Labrenzia sp. PHM005: one gene and its partner. The protein of the gene in region 2 interacts with the protein of the main gene of each other region in a pairwise test. Links are inferred from orthologs where the notes say so. Each region holds a gene or a part of one and is shown on either strand. Other genes may lie near its edges.

Evidence for each region.
Region 1: the proteins of FJ695_RS13375 (region 2) and sufA interact in binary tests that used the Escherichia coli proteins (3 or more experiments, as listed by UniProt). The link is inferred for Labrenzia sp. PHM005 from one-to-one orthologs.

What each region holds. Positions count from the first base shown.
Region 1 is NZ_CP041191.1:3,899,780-3,911,390, reverse strand. What follows is about bases 4,926-7,629. They hold sufA (Fe-S cluster assembly scaffold SufA), read right to left. Parts: upstream 6,603-7,629; coding sequence 6,249-6,602; downstream 4,926-6,248. Other genes in these bases: FJ695_RS17680 (cysteine desulfurase), read right to left, coding at 7,110-7,629; FJ695_RS17685 (SUF system Fe-S cluster assembly protein), read right to left, coding at 6,702-7,097; tenA (thiaminase II), read right to left, coding at 5,556-6,218; FJ695_RS17700 (GGDEF domain-containing protein), read left to right, coding at 4,926-5,522. In the rest of the region: parE (DNA topoisomerase IV subunit B), read left to right, coding at 383-2,458; FJ695_RS17705 (DEAD/DEAH box helicase), read left to right, coding at 2,906-4,345; more of FJ695_RS17700, read left to right, coding at 4,473-4,925; more of FJ695_RS17680, read right to left, coding at 7,630-8,366; Fe-S cluster assembly protein SufD, read right to left, coding at 8,403-9,722; Fe-S cluster assembly ATPase SufC, read right to left, coding at 9,739-10,494; Fe-S cluster assembly protein SufB, read right to left, coding at 10,557-11,611. UniProt on the Escherichia coli protein: Is able to transfer iron-sulfur clusters to apo-ferredoxin. Multiple cycles of [2Fe2S] cluster formation and transfer are observed, suggesting that IscA acts catalytically.
Region 2 is NZ_CP041191.1:2,979,810-2,991,635, reverse strand. The notes cover bases 3,523-6,441. They hold FJ695_RS13375 (2Fe-2S iron-sulfur cluster-binding protein), read right to left. Parts: upstream 5,183-6,441; coding sequence 4,862-5,182; downstream 3,523-4,861. Other genes in these bases: FJ695_RS13365 (hypothetical protein), read right to left, coding at 5,908-6,222; FJ695_RS13370 (Hpt domain-containing protein), read right to left, coding at 5,294-5,656; FJ695_RS13380 (MFS transporter), read left to right, coding at 3,572-4,798. Outside these bases: FJ695_RS13395 (diguanylate cyclase), read right to left, coding at 1-1,815; FJ695_RS13390 (universal stress protein), read right to left, coding at 2,145-2,573; FJ695_RS13385 (helix-turn-helix transcriptional regulator), read right to left, coding at 2,647-3,435; FJ695_RS13360 (antitoxin), read left to right, coding at 6,497-11,826. UniProt on the Escherichia coli protein: Ferredoxin are iron-sulfur proteins that transfer electrons in a wide variety of metabolic reactions. Although the function of this ferredoxin is unknown it is probable that it has a role as a cellular electron transfer protein.

The DNA of each region.
Region 1 (11,611 bases), 920 kb from region 2 along the record:
GTCCCAACGCCGGAAACAATGTTTGCTTCCGTCTAACCGCAACTGGTGTACCGCAAACATGGCCGAACATTGGCATCAAGTGGTTCCGCGAAGGCACGGCGGCACTTTGCTGGCAACTGTTGCCAAATGAGCACAATCGTCCCTCCCCCAGCACGCGGTGATCAAAACACAACCTGGTTGACGATCAGTTTCTGTCCCGGCAAAAGGCCCGCATTGGCCGAAAAAACAGTCAACGTTGGGGAAAACGGGGGCTTTTCGCCAAAATCCTTGGCTGTTCTTCGTTTGTACTTCAAACTTGAATGTGATTCGGTGTAGGACCGGCCTTGAAATACGGCATATAGCCCCAGTAACCAGAACCAAGAAACCCATCAGGCGATACGCAATGAGCGGAAAAGACGATCTTTTTGCAGGCAACGCGGCCATCTCCACTCCGGTGGAAGAAAACACCGCACCGGCAGACGTGGCCCCGCCCGCGCCCGTGACCGACATCGCCTCGGCCCGCAAGAAGCCAGAAGCTGTTGCCGACAGCGGCGACTATTCGGCCGCCGACATTGAAGTTCTGGAAGGCCTGGAGCCCGTACGGCGGCGGCCGGGCATGTATATCGGCGGAACCGACGAAAAGGCGCTGCACCACCTCTTTGCCGAGGTCATCGACAACTCGATGGATGAGGCCGTTGCAGGCCACGCGACCTGGATTGATGTCGCCTTGGGCGCTGATGGGTATCTGAACATTACTGACAACGGCCGCGGCATCCCAGTCGATCCGCACCCAAAGTTTAAAGACAAGTCCGCGTTGGAAGTCATTATGACGACCCTGCACGCGGGTGGTAAATTCGACAGTAAGGTGTATGAGACCTCCGGCGGCTTGCACGGCGTCGGCGTGTCAGTGGTCAATGCGCTCTCCGAAGAGCTGGTTGTCGAAGTCGCCCGTAGCCGCAAACTCTACCGCCAAGTTTTCCGGCGCGGCCATCCGCAAGGTCCTTTGGAGCTTGTGGGCGATACCCAGAACCGTCGCGGCACTATGGTCCGCTTCAAGCCGGATGAAACAATTTTCGGCAAAGGTGCAAAATTCCTGCCTGCCCGCCTTTTGAAAATGGCCCGGTCCAAGGCGTATTTGTTCGGCGGTGTTGAAATCCGCTGGCACTGCGCACCTGAACTCATTTCCGAAAAAGACGAAACCCCGGCCGAAGCCGTCTTTCACTTCCCCGGCGGTCTAAAGGACTTTTTGGCAGAACGGCTTGGCAAGGAACGCCGCGTCGTTGACGAGGTTTTTGCCGGACGTACCAACAAAACCGGAAAACACGGGTCTGTCGAATGGGCCGTCAGCTGGTTTGCCGGCGACGGGTTCATCAGCTCTTATTGTAATACCGTCACCACACCGGAAGGCGGAACCCATGAAGCCGGTTTCCGCTATGCGCTGCTGCGCGGCCTCAAAGCCTATGGTGAGTTGGTCAACAACAAGAAGGCGTCCATCATCACAGGCGATGATGTCATGACGTCCGCTGGCGGCATGTTGTCGGTCTTCATCCGCGAGCCTGAGTTTGTCGGCCAAACCAAAGACAAACTCGCGACCAACGAAGCGACCCGGATCGCTGAAACGGCAGTCCGCGATGCTTTCGATCACTGGCTCACCGCCTCCCCCAACCAAGCCAACAAGCTATTGGAATGGGTGATCGACCGGGCTGAGGAACGTCTGCGCCGCCGTCAGGAAAAAGATGTTGCGCGTAAATCGGCTGTCCGCAAGCTGCGCCTTCCGGGAAAACTGGCCGATTGTTCCACCAACCAATCCGAAGGCACCGAGCTCTTCATCGTGGAGGGCGATTCGGCGGGCGGATCTGCCAAACAGGCGCGAAACCGGTCCAATCAAGCGGTCCTTCCCTTGCGCGGGAAGATATTGAACGTTGCCAACGCTGGCCGCGACAAACTCGCCGCCAATCAGCAGCTAGCGGATCTGATCCAGGCCCTCGGCTGCGGCACACGATCCGCATATGCAGAACCGGATCTTCGTTACGAAAAAATCGTCATCATGACCGATGCGGACGTCGATGGTGCCCACATCGCCTCGCTCCTTATCACCTTCTTCTATCGTGAAATGCCCGAGCTGATCCGCGGCGGCCATCTATACCTCGCCGTTCCGCCACTTTACCGCCTGAGCCAAGGTGGAAAAACTCTGTATGCCCGCGATGACATGCATAAAGATGAGCTTCTGGCAAAGGCCTTCAAAGGCAAGTCTAAGGTTGAGATCGGCCGCTTCAAGGGTCTGGGCGAAATGCTGCCGGCGCAGCTCAAAGAAACGACGATGGATCCGTCCAAACGTTCGCTTTTGAAAGTCAGCGTCGATGAAACCGCAATTGCTGATACCAATGACACGGTCGAACGGCTCATGGGCAACAAACCAGAAGCCCGCTTCCGCTTTATTCAGGACAATGCCGAATTTGCGGACGATTTGGACATTTAGGAAGGTTCTAATAAACCAACCGACAAATGGGCCCATACAAGACCGCTACTCCCTTGACTGTTGAGAGCGTGTCCCGTTTTCTGGGAAACGGAAGCATCACGCTTAGCGCTAAAATCTGTGATTTCAAAATGCGGAAACCGATTTCAATCAAACGCCATTTACACTAGCCGGACCTCCACACGCTTTGGGTTTTGAAATTAGTGAATACGCTAATATTAAGTCATTTGAGTACTTTCACTGATCGTGGAAGCCGCATTTTAAGGCAAATTAAGAAAGCCTATTAACTGAGATGGCAAAACACGCGCAGAAATACTGAACATTTCTAACATTTAACCTCGCCAATGCATTGACTTGGAAGCGAACAAATGTAGTGTGTGCGCACATCGGCGTAGGGTGGCTCGAGATGAGCTGCGGCCTTTACATCACAACATTCGGGCAAAGTGCTCCATGTCATTTAATACTCTCGGTCTGAGCGAGAAGGTCCTCGCTGCAGTTGATGCGGCAGGTTATAAAGATCCAACAGCCATTCAAGCAGGTGCGATCCCGCAAGTTCTTGAACGCAGGGACGTTCTTGGCATCGCCCAGACGGGAACCGGCAAGACGGCGAGTTTCACTTTGCCGATGTTGACGCTCTTGGAAAAAGGCCGGGCCCGTGCACGGATGCCGCGCACTCTGATCTTGGAGCCGACCCGCGAGCTGGCTGCTCAGGTCGAAGAGAATTTCGAGAAATACGGCACCAACCACAAGCTCAACGTTGCGCTTTTGATCGGTGGCGTCTCTTTTGCCGACCAGGATAAGAAGCTTGACCGGGGCACCGATGTCTTGATCGCTACACCTGGTCGCCTGCTCGACCATTTCGAACGCGGAAAACTGCTTCTGCAGGGCGTCGAGATTCTGGTGATCGATGAAGCCGACCGGATGCTCGACATGGGCTTCATTCCGGACATTGAGCGGATCTGCAAACTGATCCCGTTTACCCGCCAAACTCTGTTCTTCTCGGCAACCATGCCGCCGGAAATTCAACGTTTGACGGAAACATTCCTGCAGAACCCAGCCCGCATTGAAGTTGCTCCAACATCTTCAACATCTGAGAACGTCGCTCAGCGGCTGAAAGCATCTGCCTCCAAAGACTACGATAAACGCGCCACGCTGCGCGAACTTCTGGAAGATGCTGAAGATCTGAAGAACGCGATCGTATTCTGCAACCGCAAACGCGATGTTTCGACGCTGTTCCGGTCCCTGGAGCGCCACGAATACAATGTTGGTGCGCTTCATGGCGACATGGATCAACGAACCCGTATGATGATGCTTGAGAATTTCCGTAAAGGGAACATCAAGCTATTGGTGGCCAGTGACGTCGCGGCCCGCGGGTTGGACATTCCGGAAGTCAGCCACGTCTTCAATTACGACATTCCGATCAATGCGGAAGATTACGTCCACCGGATTGGCCGCACCGGACGCGCCGGCCGTTCTGGCACTGCCTACACGCTTGTGACTGACAGCGACCAAAAATATCTGAAAGCAATTGAAGAGCTCACAAAGCAATCCATTGATTGGATTGGCGAATCAATTGACTTCGAAGCCGCTGCCAAAGAACGCAAAGCCAAGCGCCGCACTTCCAAAACGTCAAAAACGGCCTCGAGCAACGACAACGAAGCGGCAGAGGCTAAACCCGCCAAAAAACGGGGTCAATCCCGCCGCCGCAATGAGACAAGTTCCGCTGAAGAAGCGGTTGAAGTAAAGCCGTCAACTGCAGGAGTTTCCACCATTTCTCAGAAATCTACTTCCAAGAAATCCCGGTCCGATAAATCCGCCCCTGCTTTCAGCGAAGGTGTGCACATCCCAGCATTCTTGCTGCGCGAACCCCGGCCGAAAAAAGCATCCTAACTCTGGGATATTGGTGACTTTAACAGGAGATTTAACCCGACTTTAAACCTTACGTCAGATCTTAGAGGCTAAGAATTGAGGCCGTGTGGGGCGGTTAACAATTCAGCTTCTGAGCGAGAGTAATTTGATGTCGGACAAGGACGATCACAACAGGACCATCGGATATGGTGAGTCCGCGGTGGGGTATATCAGAAAAAACACCTTACCTGCCTATCCGAGATCGTACGAACTCTGGTACACGTACGCTGCCGGCTACAATCAAGGTCTCAACCGGGCTATCAACGAAACCATCAAGGAAAACGGACGTATCAGCACCGACGAGATGCTGTCACTTTATGGCCGTTTCCTGTCACCGACCCGCCTCGGCGACCGTTTGGATGACGTCGGCAACAAAGTTTCCCGCGAAGTTGAAGAAATCGTCGAAACTCTGAAACTCAGTGCGGATGCGACCTCAGACTACGGCAGTGCGCTTGAGCAGGCCGGTCTAAAAATTTCCAGCATCACAGACCCAGACAAGCTGAAACTTTATGTCACGCATTTGGTGAAGTCGACGCAAAATGCGGTCGCTTCGAATCGCAAGCTGGAGAGTCAGCTGCTTGAATCGAAGAAACACATCGAAAACTTGCAGTCGTCGCTTGAAGCGATCCGGTACGAGTCCTTGATTGACGAACTGACCACACTGAACAACCGCAAGCATTTCGACAACTCGCTTGAAAAGGTCATTCGCAATTCGGAAGAAAGCCGCCGCGGTTTCTGCCTTCTGATGACTGATATCGATCATTTCAAGAAGTTCAACGACACCTATGGCCACCAAACAGGTGATCAGGTTCTCCGTCTTGTTGCCTTGTCGGTCAAACAGAATATCAAAAGCCAGGACATAGCCTGCCGGTATGGTGGTGAAGAATTCGCGATTATCCTGCCGCACACCGAATTGGATCAGGCGGTCGAGATTGCTGAGAAAATCCGGGCAGCGGTTATGGCCAAGGAGTTGGTCAAACGTTCAACCGGTGAGAATCTCGGACGCGTTACCATCTCAGCAGGCGTTGCCGCTTTTGGTCAGAACGATTCTGCCCATTCCATAATTGCCCGCGCGGATGAGGCGATGTATGCAGCCAAAAACGCCGGCCGCAACCTTGTCCGTACTGAAAAAGATCTTCAGCAGGAAAACGTCGCCTGATGTGAAGCGACGCTGTTTTTTTATACTTTCAGACTATTTGACGGCATCTAGCCCCATTTGCCAAAAACCGGATTCTAGGCGGCTGGCTTTTTCAAAGAGAGACGACAAACGCGGATAGCGGGCTTTGGTCAGATAGACCTCGGCGGTCTTATCCATCCATTCAGCAAATCCTTGCGCCAATTCCTGGTACTCGTCGCTGCCGTATTCGTTGATCCAGCGCGTATAGGGATTGTCTTCTGTCTCTGAACCTTTGTTTTTCAGCGCTGCACCAATTTCCGCATATCCAATAATGCAGGGCGCCAGCGCGGCTTGCAGATCCAGCAAATCCCCTGCCATGCCCGCATCCAACACAAACCGTGTGTAGGCCATTGTCGGCGTGTCTTCCGGCGCGCTTTCTATGTCCGAGCGCGACATGCCCCAGGATCCGCACAGTTCCAAATGAAGATCCAGCTCCACATCAAGGATGGCTTTGACACCTTCCAGCGATTGCCTCATGTCGTCAACAGTTGGGCTCTTGTAGATGCCGAGCGCGTAAGCTCGGGCAAATTGGATCAAAAACAGGTAATCCTGCACCAGATAATGTTTGAAAGCCTCTAGGGGCAATTCGCCTGTGCCAAGTTGCTGGACAAACGAATGATCGACATAGTCGGCCCATTGCGGAGCCGCGTCGGCTTTCAGCCGCTCAAAAAGTTTCACGTTGCCACCTTCGGGAAAGATAATAGAGGGTCAGGATCTCGCGTGGACACTGAGGTCGGCAGCCTGCAAAGACACCGATTCACCACAGCCGCAGGCGGAGACTTCATTTGGATTTTTGAAGACGAATCCGGACCGGAATTTGGTCACTTCGAAATCCATTTCCGTACCGAGCAGAAACAGAACAGCAGACGGATCGACAAAGATCTTGGCGCCCTTGTCCTCAATCACATCGTCGCCTGGCTTGGCTTCTTCCACCAAATCCATGGCGTATTCCATGCCGGCACAGCCGCCTTTTTTGATTCCCACGCGCAAGCCGAGCGCTGGCTTATCGGAATTATCGACAAGCTCGTTTACCCGCTCAGCCGCGGCATCGGTCAATGTCATAACCTGGAATTTTCCGGCAGACGCCATCATATCCTCACAGCTGTTCGCGATCAGAGAACTTGATATAGGAACTCAGCTTAAGATTCCAAAGTAAAGAACTCAATACCAGTTGAGCGCAACTTTGGCTTCATCGGACATGCGGTCCGGCGTCCACGGCGGATCAAACACCATATCGACATTCACAGGACCAACGCCGGCCACGGAAGCGACTGCGTTTTCCACCCAGCCCGGCATTTCGCCCGCGACCGGACATCCTGGAGCCGTCAGCGTCATGTCGATGTTGATCGAGCGGTCGTCCTCGATATCAACCTTGTAAATCAGGCCGAGTTCATAGATATCGCAAGGAATTTCGGGATCATAGACCGTCTTGATCGCGCTGATGATGTCAGTGGTCAGCTGCTCCAGCTCTGCCGTGGGAATCGCACTTGCAGACGGAACGTCCGCCTTCAGTTCCGTGCTGTCCGCAGCTGTGTCGATGGTGTTGGCGTTTTCCATTGACGTCCGTCCTTACCCGAAAAAACTCTGGGCCTTCAATAAGGCCTCATAAAGCGCGTCGACTTCATCGCGCGTGTTGTACATGCCAAAGCTTGCCCGGCATGTAGAGGTTACACCGTATTTTGCCAAGAGGGGCTGGGCACAATGTGTTCCCGCGCGCACCGCGACACCCGACCGGTCGATGATCGTCGACACATCATGGGCATGCGCGCCTTCAATCTCGAAGGAGATAATTGCCCCCTTCCCTGGTGCATCGCCGAAAATGCGCAAGGAGTTGATCTGCCGCAGCTTTTCATGGGCATAGACTTTCAGGTCCTCTTCATGGCGCGCGATGTTTTCACGGCCAATCGAATCCATGTAGTCCAATGCGGCTCCTAGGCCGATGGCCTGCACGATCGGCGGTGTGCCGGCCTCAAACCGATGCGGCGGGGCATTGTAGGTGACGTTGTCCTCGGTCACATCAAGGATCATCTCGCCGCCGCCCTGAAACGGCCGCAGAGCCTCCAGACGTTCTTTCTTTCCGTAAAGAGCGCCAATGCCAGATGGGCCATACACTTTGTGGCCGGTAAAGACATAGTAGTCGCAGTCAATGTCTTGAACATCGACCGGCATGTGAACCGCCGATTGACTGCCATCGACAAGAACCGGGATGCCGCGTTCATGGGCAATCCGGCAGACTTCCTTGACCGGAACAACCGTGCCCAAAACGTTGGACATATGGGTGATCGCAACCAGCTTGGTCCGCTCAGTAAGCGCGCTTTCGAAGGCCTCCAGATCGAAGGATCCGTCTTCGCGCACATAAACCCACTTCAACTTCGCGCCGTGCCTTTCTCGGTGGAAGTGCCACGGCACAATGTTGGAATGGTGTTCCATGATGGACAGAACGATCTCGTCGCCCTCATCAAAGAACTTACCGCCCAAACCATAGGCAACCAGATTGATGGCTTCAGTGGTGCCTTTGGTGAAAACGATGTTGTCGGTCGATTCCGCGTTCAAAAAACGCCGGACCTTTTCCCGGGCCGCTTCATAATTGTCGGTCGCCGTGTTGGACAAGTAATGCAGGCCGCGGTGCACATTGGCATATTCATGCGAATACGCATGCGTCACCGCATCTATCACCGCCTGAGGCTTTTGCGCCGACGCGCCGTTGTCCAAATAGACCAGTGGCTTGCCATAAACCTCTCGCGAGAGGATCGGAAAGTCCTTTCGGATCGCTTCAACGTCGTAAGACGCCGGTGTAATGGTCTCAGTAGCGGTTGCGACCGTCATGCGGCGCTGCTCCTTGTTCAATCAGCTTTTCGACAATCAGTGACCAGCAAGCCAGTCGCGCACCCGCGCTTCCAGGCCCTCCGTCACATCGTCTTCGCCATATTCTTCAATCGCTTCCGACAAGAACGCCAAAACCAAAAGGGTTTTTGCCTCGTCTTCCGGAATGCCCCGAGCACGTAGATAAAACAGCAGGTCTTCGTCAATTTGACCGCTGGTCGCACCATGGGCACACAGAACATCGTCGGCAAAGATTTCCAGTTCCGGCTTATTCGCCATCTCCGCTTCCTCTGAGAGGAGCAGAGCCTGCGTCATCATTTCACCATCGGTCTTCTGGGCATGCTGAGCCACATTGATCCGGCCTTGATAAACGCCCCGCGCCCGGCCATCGAGAACGGTTTTGAAGAACTCACGGCTGTTACAATGCGGGACAGCATGATCGACAATCAGGGTCTGGTCAGCCAGATCCTCGCCGCCAGCCATGGAGACACCATAGATCTTGGCTTCGGAGTTTTCGCCAGTGAAGTTGACGAACTGCTGATTGCGGACAAACCGCGGACCGGCGATGAAGCCAAGCGATTTGAACTCCGCATCCGCGCCAAGTGTCGCGATACTTGTGTAAAGATGCGCGGCGTCGGATTTGCCAGCGATCACGCGGGTTGCTGCAAGCTGAGCATTGTCGGCGACGGAATAATCGAAAACAGTATTGATTTCGCCGTTCCCTGTGTCCCCGGTGAAGCTTTCCAGCAGATGGAGTTTTGCGCCCTTGCCGACCACCACCTTGTTACGGACAGCTTGCGCACCGGATGCCGTTGCCAGTTGGATCAGTTCCACCGGTTTGGACACTTCCGCGCCATCCTTGACGGTCAGGATTACGCCGCCCTGAACAAAGGCCGTGTTGAGGGCAACAACACCATCGCTTGCTCCGGTCTTCGGAAAGGAAAGCGCCTGCGCGCCCTCTTCCCCAGCCAAGAAATCGGCCATGTTGCTTACGGTAACACCTTCACCTGCCAGAGCCTCTGCATCAGACAGCGCGGGGAGATAGGATCCGTTTGCCAAAACAATCTTGTAACGGTCCAGATCGGCAAAGGTCTCCAGGAAATTCAGAGCATTTTGGGCGTCAGATTGTTCGGTCCCGGCTGCCAGAGGAGCCGCGGATTTCATAAATGCCCGCAAATCAGAGTATTTATATTCTTCCACCCGCCGGTGCGGCAGGCCCTTGTCGCGGATTTGGCTAAGCGCGCCCTCACGCAGAGCCGCAACGGCGACCGAGCCTGGAAGGGCATCCTTCGCAGCCTCAAACCGTGCAATCAGATCGGTTTCAGCCTGGGTGTTCTTGATGGGAACAGTCGCGTTCATCTCGCTCTAAACTCCCTTAAGCGGCCGTATCGATGTAATCGGCGTAACCGTTTTTCTCCAGCTCAAGCGCCAGGTCTTTATCGCCCGTTTTCACGATCTTGCCTTTGGATAAAACGTGGACAACATCGGGGACAATGTGATCGAGAAGACGCTGGTAGTGGGTGATCACAACCATGGCCCGTTCAGGAGACCGCAGTTTGTTGACGCCTTCCGACACGATCCGCAGGGCATCGATGTCCAAACCGGAGTCGGTCTCGTCCAGCACACAGAGTTTCGGCTCCAGCAGAGACATCTGCAGGATCTCGGCCCGCTTCTTTTCGCCGCCGGAGAAACCGACATTCAGCGGGCGCTTCAGCATATCCATGGAAACGTTCAGGTAGTTTGCCGCTTCCTTGACGCGCTTCATGAAGTCCGGAATTGACAACTTGTCTTCGCCGCGCGCTACGCGCTGTGCATTCATGGCTGTCTTTAGGAATTCCATGGTGGCAACACCCGGAATTTCGATCGGGTATTGGAATGCCAGGAACATGCCGGCTGCAGCCCGCTCATCCGGCTCCATCTCGAGCATGTTTTCACCGTTGAACAGGATCTCTCCCTCGGTGACTTCATAGTCGTCCTTGCCGGCCAGAATGTAAGACAGCGTCGACTTGCCGGATCCGTTCGGGCCCATAATGGCATGAACTTCGCCGGCGTTGATCGTCAGATCAATGCCGCGCAGGATTTCCGTTTCATCTTCCGCGATGCGCGCGTGCAGGTTTTTGATCTCAAGCATTGAGATGTGTCCTTGTAATACGTTGGGCAATCGCCCGAATAGTCATTCAAATAGTGGAGCGATTACCCCACAGACCCTTCCAGGCTGATCGAGATCAGTTTCTGAGCTTCCACGGCAAATTCCATCGGCAGCTGCTGGATGACGTCCTTGACGAAGCCATTGACGATAAGGGCGACTGCCTCTTCCTCGTTCATCCCGCGCTGCAGGCAATAGAACATCTGGTCGTCCGAAATCTTTGAGGTGGTCGCCTCGTGTTCGAACTGGGCAGATGCGTTTTTGCTCTCGATATAAGGCACCGTATGCGCGCCGCACTCCTGGCCGATCAGCAGAGAGTCACACTGCGTGAAGTTCCGCGCATGTGATGCCTTGCGGTGCGCGGAAATCAGACCCCGGTAGGTGTTTTCCGATTTACCGGCGGAAATGCCCTTTGAAATCACCCGGCTCGATGTGTTCTTGCCGAGGTGGATCATCTTGGTGCCCGAGTCGATCTGCTGGTGACCGTTAGACACCGCAATCGAATAAAACTCTCCGCGCGAACCATCGCCGCGCAGGATGCAGGACGGATATTTCCAGGTGATCGCCGATCCAGTCTCAACCTGGGTCCAGGAAATCTTGGAATTCTTGCCCCGGCAATCGCCACGCTTGGTGACGAAGTTGTAGATGCCGCCCTTGCCTTCGCTATCGCCCGGATACCAATTCTGGACGGTGGAGTATTTAATCTCCGCATCGTCCAGGGCAATCAGCTCAACGACCGCGGCGTGCAGCTGGTTTTCATCGCGCTGTGGTGCCGTGCAGCCTTCCAGATAGGAAACGTAGGATCCTTTGTCGGCGATAATCAGCGTGCGCTCGAACTGGCCGGTATTCTGCTCGTTGATCCGGAAATAAGTCGACAGCTCCATCGGGCAGCGCACGCCCTCGGGAATATAGACGAAGGACCCATCGGAGAAGACAGCCGAGTTCAGCGTCGCATAATAATTGTCGGTGACCGGAACCACGGAGCCGATGTATTTTTTCACCAGGTCCGGATACTCACGCATGGCCTCAGAGATAGAACAGAAGATGACGCCGGCCTTCTTCAGCTCTTCCTTGAAGGTCGTCACAACGGAGACGGAATCAA
Region 2 (11,826 bases):
GGCAGACTTGATCAGCTCCTGCGGCATAGTTCCATGTTTCGGATGTGCGGCAACTCCAAGCGAAATCGTAATCCGTGGAAGATTCTTTTCGCCATAGCGTACTGTAATCGCTTCAACTTTTGACCTAAGGGTTTCCGCAAAATCAGCTGCAAATTCTTCGGAAACCTCCGGCAGCAAGATCATGAATTCTTCGCCACCCAAACGGCACGGCAGTTGGTCACCATCACACGCATCTTCAAGTGCAGTACCAACAGCGCGCAACACCATATCACCGGCGTCATGGCCGTGATTGTCATTGAACTTCTTGAAATGATCCACGTCGACAGAAACAAGTGAAACCGGATGGCCTTTGTATTTTGAAGCTTCCAACTGCTTGCGCAGGCTATCGGTGAAGTGGCGGCGGTTATAAAGACCAGTAAGCGGATCCCGGATAGACTGATTATGCAGCTCATCTCGCATTCTAGTGTTGGCGATCGCAAGACTGATTTGCTCGGCAGCCATTTGGGCCAGTTTCCGCCGTTTGGCGAAGGCGGTGCTATCCAGTTCTTCAGCAGGTGTCAGATGCATCAGGCCAACAGTTTCACCATGCGCTAGAATTGGCAGGCACACATAGGCTCCTTCTTCCCGCGGATCGACGTGATCACAAGTGAAATTGATGACGTTGTCGCCGTGAACATAGGTCCGGCCGCGCCGAAGACCCCAGCATGTGTCTGGCCGGATGTGATCTTCCAATGTCGCACCGTTCCATGAGCAAGCACCGTCCAGAACATCTCTCGAATTGGAATAGACGTAGATGGAACCGCGGCAGTCTGGGAGCAGTTTGGTCATGAATTTGCTGACCATATGAAAAAGTTCGTCAAGCGAATTCGACGATTGTAACCACTCGTTCAACTCAGAAAGCAGCTTGATTTCCTGGTTTAATGCCTGCTGGCGCTGGGTCTCCTGTTGCTCCTGCTTCTGCATCTGCAGCATCTGCTCCTTGAAGGCATTGAAGGCCCGGCCGATATCACCAATTTCGTCTTGGCGTTTGCTGGAGAGATTTGCTTCATAGTCCCCCCGGGACAGGCTGTAGAGCGCATTGACGACTTCCAACAGCGGCGCGGCAATCGTCCGCCGGCCAATGACCATGGCAAACAAAAAGGACAAAACAGCGGATCCCAGAGAAATCGAAATGGTCTGCTGAAGAGCCTGCCTTTCATAAGCCAGCGCAGCATCGGCGGCCTCTTTAGCAAGGGCCTGAACCCGGAAAAGAAGATTTTCCAATTCCCGGTCGAACGCAGTATGAGCCTCTTCCACATTTGCAAGAACAGCTTCAGCTTTTTCGATTTGCCCAAGCCGTGCATGGTCAAGTGCTTCCTGGGATGTCACCCCGTAGCGGATGTTTTCCTCCGCAATCTTGCTCAATATATTGATCACTTTAGTGAATTCGGTGACCTGTACATCAGTTTTTGCCAGCAGCAGCGCTCCACGCGCAATCTCCATGGCCTCACCGAACTCTTCCTTGATTTCCACTGATAGGACTGAAAAGCGGGCCTCGGCCTCTGCGATGGTTTTTTTGGTGCTGTAACTGCCATTCGCCCGCAAGCGCATCATGCGCTCCATAAGGAGCGACTGTTCCAGTCTGTGTGTTGTCACATGACCAAGGGCCTCGGTCAGCGGTACCTCGGCTTCGGCCACAAACTGGATTTCCTGACCAATCTGCCTGATCTGGTAGATCCCGACACCTGACGCGGCGACCACAAAAAATATGCAAAAAGAGACGATCGTAAGAATTTTCGCCATCACGGATGATCTGAAATTAAAAGACGATCGCATTCGAAACTCCTAGGTCACAGCCCAAGTTTCCGCTACGAAAGTAAATACGACCTTAGGGAAGTGAGGATATCTTTCCTACAACTTGAATACAGCGAACCAGGACACGGTCGCGTTCAGCAAAAACACTTATTATAAGACAAAATAATCAATTATTTCAAATAGATACAAAATCTCTTTGCGCCTGACGACAAAAGAAAAACTAACTTAACAGAAAGTTTCAAAAAACAATAAAACACACAAGTTACATGGTCAATTTGGACAGGGTCGAACGCATCAGACACCATCCTGCGGCGGATATCCGCCACAGGGTTACTTGAAACCGCATCGGATTATTCGCCGCGAAGCACCATGACCGAACACGGTGCGTGACGGACGATGTGAGCGGCGTTGGACCCGATGAAGTAGGTCGACAGACCCGGTTTGTGCGAGGTCATCAGAACCAGATCACACGATGCTTTTTCAGCTTCCTCGATCACTTCATGATAGACGGACCCAACCCGCACGGTGACATCCAAGGCACCAGCCGGCACATCCAAGGCATCGCCAACTTCTTGCAAGATGCCAGCTGTTTCCTTCATTTCGCGCTCTTGAAAGCCCTCAGGCAACTGGCTGGCAACAAAGCTCTGCACTTCCGGACAAACAGCAAGCAAATGAATTTTGGCGCCGTAGTCACGGGCAAGTTGCGAAGCTTTGGCCAATGCGTCATCGGCAAACTTCGGTTCAGCAGGATCTATCGGAACTAGGATTTTCTGAAACATGGCATGCCTCCTTTACTCTATTGTGAGGAGAGTCATGACGTTCTGGCGGGTTTTATGCCATGAGAAATGTCAATTAGCCTTCTGGTTGTCCAAAATACCGCCCCGGTGTCACCCCAAAAGCCTTTCGGAAGGTGGCCACGAAAGCACTCGGCCCTTCATATCCAAGTTTATGCGAGACATCAGATACGCTCCGCCCAGCTGCCAGCAGTTCCAGGGCCCGGAATAATTTCACCTGCCGGCACCAGGTCCGGTAGTTCATGCCGGTTTCTGCCTTTATCCGCCGCTCAAAGGATCTCACGGACATGGCGCTCTTAGCGGCGGCCTCGGCGAGCGCCGGAACATGCGCGGGACAGCGCACCAACCCATCGCACAACTCTCTCAGTTTTGGATCTTGCGGCATTGGCAATTGAAGGGGCGCTGCCGGCAGCATTTTCAGTTGATCCAAAATGACGTCCGCGATCCGCCCGGCCGGTCCATCAGCGGTTTCCGCGCGCGGGTAGGACATGAACTCCAGAATCAAGGCACGCAACAAGGTGGTCACTTGAATGACCTGCGCGGTCTTCGGCAAATCCTGGGCATAGTCGTAATTGACATAGACGAACCGGATGTCCGTATCAGTCAGATACCGGGTTTCATGCGCAATCCGGGGAGGCAGCCACACAGCCCGCTCCGGCGGGGCGAAAAACGTTCCAATTTCGGTATCAATCGCGATTGAGCCTTTTACGACGTGAAAGAGCTGGGCTGAATCGTGAGAGTGCCAGCCATTGTGGCCCGGTCCTGCTCTTTGGCTGTTGGCATAACCGATGATTTTCGCCTTCACCTCATGATCGGGAAACGCGGAAAGCTCCGGATGGATTGACATGCCTTGCCTCTTGAACTGCTACATGGATTTGGCGAAACGGAAACATATCATGACAAAACAGCGCTAACACGCAAGAGCTTTATCGCTGTAGACACAATCCGCAGCGCTGCCAGTAATCACTCTTTGGCTGAATGGAATGACCTACTTTACACAAAGCATAAACACGGACGGCCAGACCGGCTGGCGATCCCCCGCTGTCCTCTTGATGATCATGGCCGGCGCCATGCAGCTGTCTTTTGCTGCCTGGTGGAACCTGATGAATAATTTCGCCGTCCAGGAATTGGATTTCACTGGGCGCGAAATCGGCATGCAGCAATCGATCCGCGAGATTCCGGGTTTCTTGAGTTTTTTGGCTGTCTATCTCCTGCTTGTCATGCGGGAGCAGACACTCGCCTACCTGTCGTTGCTTTTGCTCGGCATCGGCGTTGCCATTACAGGCTACTTTCCAACAGCGCTCGGCTTCTACATTACCACGCTGATCATGTCGATCGGGTTCCATTATTATGAAACCATGGCCCAGTCGCTATCGCTTCAATGGTTGCCGAAGGCAACGGCTGCAGCCAGTATGGGCAAGATCCTTGCGGTCGGTTCCTTTGCCCAGCTGATTGCCTACGGCTTGATTTTCATCGCCTGGAAGATGTTCGATCTGTCCTTCACGGTTGTCTTTGCGATTGCTGGCGGGCTGACGCTGGTCGTTCTGGCTTTCCTGATCATGGCGTATCCGCATTTCAAGGAAGGCGTGCCCCAGCACAAGAAAATCATCCTGAAGAAACGCTACTGGCTATATTACGCCCTCACCTTCATGGCCGGAGCCCGGCGTCAGATCTTCACGGTGTTCGCTGGTTTTCTGATGGTCGAACGCTTTGGCTACGATGTACACGAGGTTGCTGGGTTATTCCTGATCAACGGCGTCTTCAACATGCTGCTGGCGCCCAAAATCGGTAAGCTGATCGTGCGCTTCGGTGAACGTAAGGCTTTGATCCTGGAATATGTCGGCTTGATCGGTGTCTTTGTCACATATGCATTTGTCACCAACGCAACATTGGCGGCGACCCTCTACGTCATCGACCACGCGTTTTTTGCCATCGCGATCGCAATCAAGACCTATTTCCAGAAGATTGCCGATCCAGCAGACATTGCACCGACCGCCGGTGTTGCCTTTACAATTAACCACATCGCCGCTGTGTTTATCCCGGTACTGTTCGGCTTGATCTGGCTGATATCCCCAGCAGCGGTCTTCTTGGCTGGCGCAGCTATGGCAGCCGTCAGTTTGTTCCTCGCCACGTTAATCCCGTCTAATCCGGATGACGGCCGGGAGGTCGACTGGTGGTTCAAGCGGCCAGTTGCCCAACCGGCAGAATAGTCGAACAAAAAAACCCGCCGGAGTATCCCGGCGGGCTTTTTTTATCTCAATAAGTAGACTGTCTTAGGCCTGACGCTCAGGAACATGAACGACCAAACCGTCCATTTCGGCCGTCACCTTGATCTGACAAGATAAGCGCGACGTCGGCTTCACATCATAAGCGAAGTCGAGCATGTCCTCCTCCATCGGTTCGGCAGATCCGGTTTTGCCCGACCAGGCGTCGTCGACATAAACATGGCAGGTTGCACAGGCACAGGCACCGCCGCATTCGGCCTCAATGCCTTGCACCATGTTCTTGATGGCATTTTCCATAACCGTGGAACCTTCCGCAGCGTCCACATCGGTGCGGGCCCCATCGGCGGTGACAAAGGTGATTTTTGGCATAGTCGCGTCCAAGAATAGAAATAGGTCTCTCGTCGACCCGACATAAAGGTTCCCGACAAAAGGTCAAGGACCATGCCGTATTTGCGCTTGTGTAAGCCGCTTGGAAGACCGTTAGCCTTCCAGTAAATCGCAGATATATCCGTTGGCTTCGTCCACAGCCGCAACCAAACGTTCTGTTGGCGCATTTGCGGCGGTTTTCATGTTCCCTTCCAGGCTCTCGCATGCCGTGGCGACGCGCTGCGCACCAATTGCCCGCGCAGATCCTTTTAAAGTGTGCACCAGGTCCATGCGCGCAGCTGTGTCAGTCTCGCTCTCAAGCCTTTCAAGGGTTAAGCGTGACTGGGACTTGAACAGATGCAGGACCTGAACTTCCAGATCCCTGTTGCCAAGCGTATTTGTGGCCAGTTGCACCAGATCAATTGGTGCTTCGGGACTGGCGCGGCCTGCAACGCGCGCCATCGAAGAAGGGGCCATGAGGGTGCTCCGAAATACTCATTACCTGCCTGACGGCACCCTGCCGCAAGCTTTATCTGCCCGTGATTGTGACGCGAAGACCCAAACGCACGGTTAAATCAGACCCCAACAGACCGTGTTTGCGCCCATGTCCCCAAAAAATTGCTTTTTTGGTTAATGGGCTTTAACTCCCGCCGCATGATCACACTAAAAAAAGGCTTGCAAATCGGCGGGTTTCCTGAATCGCTAAAATTTTAATAAAATGATTCGTATTAACGTTCTTCGTTTTTTTGACTTGCGGTCAATATTTCGAGTGCGTCAGGCGTGAGCTTACAAACCAGCCAATCAGGCTTGATTGGGTTGGAAAACCAAGGCTCTGCCCACCCCGCATCGATGCAGGAACGGATTGTACGAACCGGGAACTGACGCCCTTGATCATCAAACAGAGGCAATTTTCCGCCAGGCTGACTCACTCCGCGATTCAACCACCGCTTTTGTGCAGGGGTTAATTTGCCCGCATCAAGTTCAAACCTTTTTATCCCCTTCGGGGCACTTTCCGTTGCGTTCACTTCCTTCATTTTCGGCATCAGACCCCTCTCCTAAGTGATTCAGGCCATTGCTGTTTCTTGTTCGTTAGGAGAGAGTGTGCCATTACAGGAACTAATGCGGCAAGATGGGGAGTGTGCTGTTTACCATTTTGGTTGCAGCCGGTCAGCGGCGGCCCTCCTCTAACAACAGATCCAAACCGGAAACCTGTTAAAAATCACGGTTAGGATCAACGCATTCGGATGACCCTCATGGCAGCGACGGCTGACTGAGATCACCGGTGTGTAATGAGTACGGATGTGAGGCGACCCAAACATGGCAAATCCGACGAAGGCGAAAGATCCGGCGGAAGCAGCACTGTCTGCAGTTGAAGAAGCGCTGAAACTTGATTTCGGCGGTCCGGAAGCAACTCCCCCTGATGAGGAGCCTGATACTCAAGCCGAAGCGGCCCCGTCCCGGCGTGCGTCCAAAAAAGCGGACGAAAGTCAATCTGACCGCGACAATCAGCGCGGTTCTCGGCGCCGGAGCCGCGGAGGACGCCCGCCTGCGGCCAATGACGACCGCCGGAACATTGGCAACTTGATTTACGCGCTTCAGCGCCGGCCCTCGACAGCGCCATTTTGGGGGGCCTTTGCCCTGGCAGCAGTTTGGGCAGCTCTCGGCACGAGCCTCTTTATGTCGACCTTCGGCGAAAAGCTCGCTGCTGTCACTGACGCGCAATCCCTGCTCCAGTCTCCGGACATGATCCTCGCAGCCATCGGGATCGTCGTTCCGATTATCTTCTTCTTTGTCATGGCCATGATGATTTGGCGTGCGCAGGAAATGCGTATTGTCGCCCGCGGCATGACCGAGGTCGCCTTGCGCCTTGCCGAACCGGAAGACATGGCCAAGGAATCCATTCTCAGCGTCGGCCAAGCGATCCGCCGTGAAGTCGCTGCCATGGGCGATGGCATTGAACGGGCGATTGCTCGTGCCAGCGAGCTGGAAGTTCTCGTCCACAACGAGGTCTCCTCGCTGGAACGCTCTTACAATGACAACGAACTGAAGATCCGGTCACTGATCGAAGAATTGGTCACTCAGCGCGAAGCCATTGTCATGAACGCCGAGCGCGTGCGCGAGACCATTGCGGGCGCCCATGAGAACTTCGCATCACAACTGTCTGATACCTCTGGTGAATTGGGGTCCAACGTCGACCAAGCGACCCAACGCATGATCGACGCGGTCAACGAGCGCGTTGAAGAACTGACCAGCACTGTTGATGCCCGCATTGACTCTCTGGGCGCGACACTCAATGCCTCCGGCAACGAAATGGTGGAATCCCTCACAGTCCGCGCTGACGATTATGTTGCCCGCCTGTCCACCACCGGCACCGAGCTTGTCGAAAACCTGTCGCAGACCGGTACGACCATGTGGGAGACCCTCTCCTATCGCGGCAACGAAGTGAACGAACGCTTCTCAGAAACAGCAAACACGTTTGTTGAGACCCTCACAAAACAAGGCCTGGAGATCAACGAAACGCTTGCATCCTCCAGCTCCGAGGTCGTGGAAACCCTGAGCGGCAAGGCCGAAGAATTCCGCAACGCTCTGGAGACAACCGGCACACAGGTCGGTGACGTCATTACGGCGCGCGGCGAAGAAATCAATGCGAACCTGTCACTCACCTCCGGCCGTCTGATCGACACGATCACGTCACGGACCGAGGAACTGGTCACAACTGTCGATACCCGGGTGACCCATCTGGACGAGGCTCTGGCGGAAACCGGCAGCAGGGTGGTCGAAAGCATCTCCGAAAAAGGTCAGGCGGTTACCGACACCATTTCGATCCGCGGTGCCGAAATCGTCGAAACCCTGTCCAGCCGCTCCACAGAAGTCGCCGAGATCCTGCGCGGAACCGGTGAAAGCATCGTGGTTGATCTGTCCCTGCGCGGCGGCGAAATCGCCTCCAAATTGGACGAGACTGCAGGCTCGCTCACCGAGACCATTTCCGTGCGCGGCGGCGAACTTGCCGACAAACTGGACAACATTTCCGAGCGGATTTACACGGCCATTTCCATCAATGGCAGCGAGCTGGACGAACGTCTGGCGGCCCGCAGCAACGAGATGGCAACTATTCTGGAACAGCAAACCATCGGCTTCCGCGAAACGCTGGAAGGCGTTTCCGGCCAATTCGCAGCAAGCCTGGGCGAACAAACCGGTTCGCTTAACCAGAAGCTGGCGGAAACCGGGACACAGCTGGCCGAACTCATCGGCAGCCGCGGCGACCGGGTTGCGGGCGACATCAACGAAATCAGCGGCAAGATCGCAGAAACCATCGAAGTCCGCGGCCAGGCACTCAACGAAGGCCTCAGCAACCGCTTGGGCGAATTGGAAACCATCGTCACAGATCGCGGCGGTCAGCTGATCGATGCTTTCGACACCAAGACACTACTGCTCTCCGAAGCGCTCGACAGCCGTCTATCCACTCTGGATGTGACGTTCGAAAGCCGCATCGAAACCATGGACAGCAAACTCGGCGAGCGCATCGCGACCATGGATTCGTCCCTGGACCAGCGTTTCTCAACCATTGATACATCGCTGAACGAGCGCATCACCACGATGGACGCAACTCTTGGCGATCGCATCAGCACCATGGATGCCTCCCTGGAGCAGCGCTTCACAGCAATGGATACCTCCCTTGGCGAGCGCATCTCGGCAATGGACACATCGCTGGACCATCGCTTCACGACGATGGATGCAACCCTCGGTGATCGTATTTCCACTATGGATGCGTCGCTCGAACATCGTTTCTCCACTATGGACGTTTCGCTCGGGGAACGTATTTCGACAATGGACGCCTCTTTGGGCAGCCATATCAACACCCTGGATCTAACCTTGGATCAGCGTACGGCGTCGTTTGAAGCTGCGCTGGAATCCCGAACCCAGATCCTGGGCGATGCGATCGAACAGCGCACAAATGTCATCAGCGAAGCGCTGGAAGATAAAACACGCAACATCACCGATGTCCTGGCCGACCGCTCTGATGCGATCACCCTTCAGCTTGGTCAGCGCGTTGAAGCAGCCGGCAACACGCTGGCAGACCGTGCCGACGATATCAGCACCAAGCTGACATCCCATGTCGACAGCGCGGCTGCCGCCATGGCCGAGAAAGCTGAAGTTTTGTCCGCGACCATGACCAGTGGAACGGAACGAATTGACGAGACACTGGATGCCCGCGCGCGCCAGATCTCCGATACGTTGATTTCCCGGACCAAGGAAATCGCCCAGGCCTTCGTCGAAGGTCAGGACGAGATGACTTCCGCCCTCGACAACCGTCTGACAGAAGCCGGCACTGTTCTGGGCAAACAGAGCGAACAGCTGACTGAATCCCTGTCCGAGCGCATTGCCGAAATCAATGTTTCTCTTGGCGCGAAGGTCTTCGAAGTTGCCGAAACGCTTGACACCCGAGCAGGTCAGCTGGAAACAGTCTTGAACGAACGCCTGGAGAGCATCTCGGGCACTTTGACCGGCGAAAGCGAACGGGCCCGCGATATCCTGACTGCAGTGATCTCTGAAGCCGGGGCAACCCTCTCGACAGAAAGCACACGCTTGCGGGATATGGTTCAGGACGCTGTTGCAAGTGCAGTTGAGTCGTTGGCCAGCGAGCGCAGCAGAACCGTTGAGATTGTTGACGGTGCGCTTACAGACGCCACTACAAAGCTTTCCGGCGAAGGCGACCGGATGCGTCAGATCGTACTGGGTTCGGTCGGCGAAGCCCGTGGCATTCTGGTCGGCGAAAGCCAGAAAGCAGCAGACCAGATCAGCCAGACTATGGCACAGGCCACCGGTTCACTTACCGACGAAAGCCAGAAGGCGGCGCTTCAGATCAGCCAGACCATGGAACAAGCCACTGGGGCAATGTCTGGAGAAAGCGGCCGGATCCGCGACTTGGTGCTTGCCGCAGTTGGCGACGCGGCGCGGGCGATGGCTGCCGAAAGCGAGAAAGCACGGACACTCTATGCCGGTACGCTGGCTGAGTTCTCCGGTTCCCTCACCGGCGAAAGCGACAAGGTCCGCACCGAGCTTGCTGGTCTGATTGCAGAAATCTCCGGCAACCTGTCAGCGGAAAGCGAACAGGCCCGCTTGACGCTTGCCAAGACGCTCGAGGAAATCCGCGGGCAGATGTCCGGTGAGGCTGGCATGATCCGCGCCCGCGTCAACAGCGCGGTTTCTGAAGCCGCCAACCTTCTTGTCAACCGCGGCAATGAAGTGGCGGACGAGTTGCTCGAAAAGGCAACAGCCCTCAACGAGGCCTTTGGTGCCCGCTCCGGCGAATTGGCTAAGATCGTTGGCACCGATGGCAATGAACTTATCAGCGCCATCGAAACACGCGCCAATGACCTCACAGGACGCCTGTCTGAAGTTCATGGCGCGATCCTTGAGGCAATCACTGTCAAAGGCAAGGATGTCACTGACACCTTTGCCCACACAGGTCTCGATGCGACCCGTTCGCTGGTAGAAGCCGGGGACCGGATCGTTGCCTCCATCAACGAGCGCAGCGATCAGGCCACCCGCCTGCTCACAGATACCAAACTCCGGCTCGAGGCGGACGTTTCCGATATCCTCAACAAGATCGAGACATCGAACACCAACCTCCAGTCCATCGTTTCCACAGCTGGTGAGAACCTTTCCGAAGTGGAAAGCAACCTGGCGCGCCGCGCTGGCGAGTTCCGCTCTGCGGTTGACCGGGCCGTATCGGAGACTACTTCGACAACCGGCTTGATCGACGAGCAAGTCAGCAACTTGCGGGACGTCACGTCGACGACACTGGCCGATATCCAGAACCTCACCAACCGCTTCGGTGACCAAGCAGAAGACTTGACCAAAGCGGCCCGGCATCTGGAAGACACCAACCGGTCTGTTGAAGGCCGCGTGTCTGAGCGCAAGACCGCGATCGAAGATGTCGCTGACACGCTTCTGGCAAAAACCGAAGCTGTCGACACGCTCATGCGGTCGTTCACGCAAACCCTGTCTGAAACGCTGGAGACAGCCGATGACAAGGCCCGCGATGCGGCAGGCATGCTGAGCGCTGCTGCCGAGGCAGCGTCCAAGAAAGTCTCCGAGCAGTTCGAATCCATGCGCCTGACGGCCGGTATGGAAGGCCAGAAGGCCCGCGATGCGATCCGCTCTGCACAGGACGACATCATTGCGGAAATGTCCCGCACAGTTAGCGACGCGTCCGACCGGTTCAACGATGCGGCAACACGCATGCGCGATGTGGCCCGCGACGTTCACCGCGAACTGGAGGCCACGCGCAGCGAACTGAAACAGGGCGTGCTCAATCTGCCGGATGAAGCAGAAGAATCTTCTGCAGCGCTGCGCAAGGTGGTCAACGAACAGATCCGCGCCTTGACCGAGCTGTCCGACATCGTTGCCAAGCAATCCAACGCGCTTGATGTCTCCAAGCCGCAGGCACAGGCGGCAACGGCGGCTGCTGCACCGGTACAACAAGCCCCTACTCCCGCCCCGCAGATCCCGCAGGCACCGGCATTTGTCCAGCAACAGCCGCAGCCGCGTCCGGCAGCTCCGCAGCAGCCCGAAGCGCGTGGACCGGTCAACACTCGCCGTCAGCAGCCGGCTCAGGCTGATGCCGGAAATACCGCTGGCAA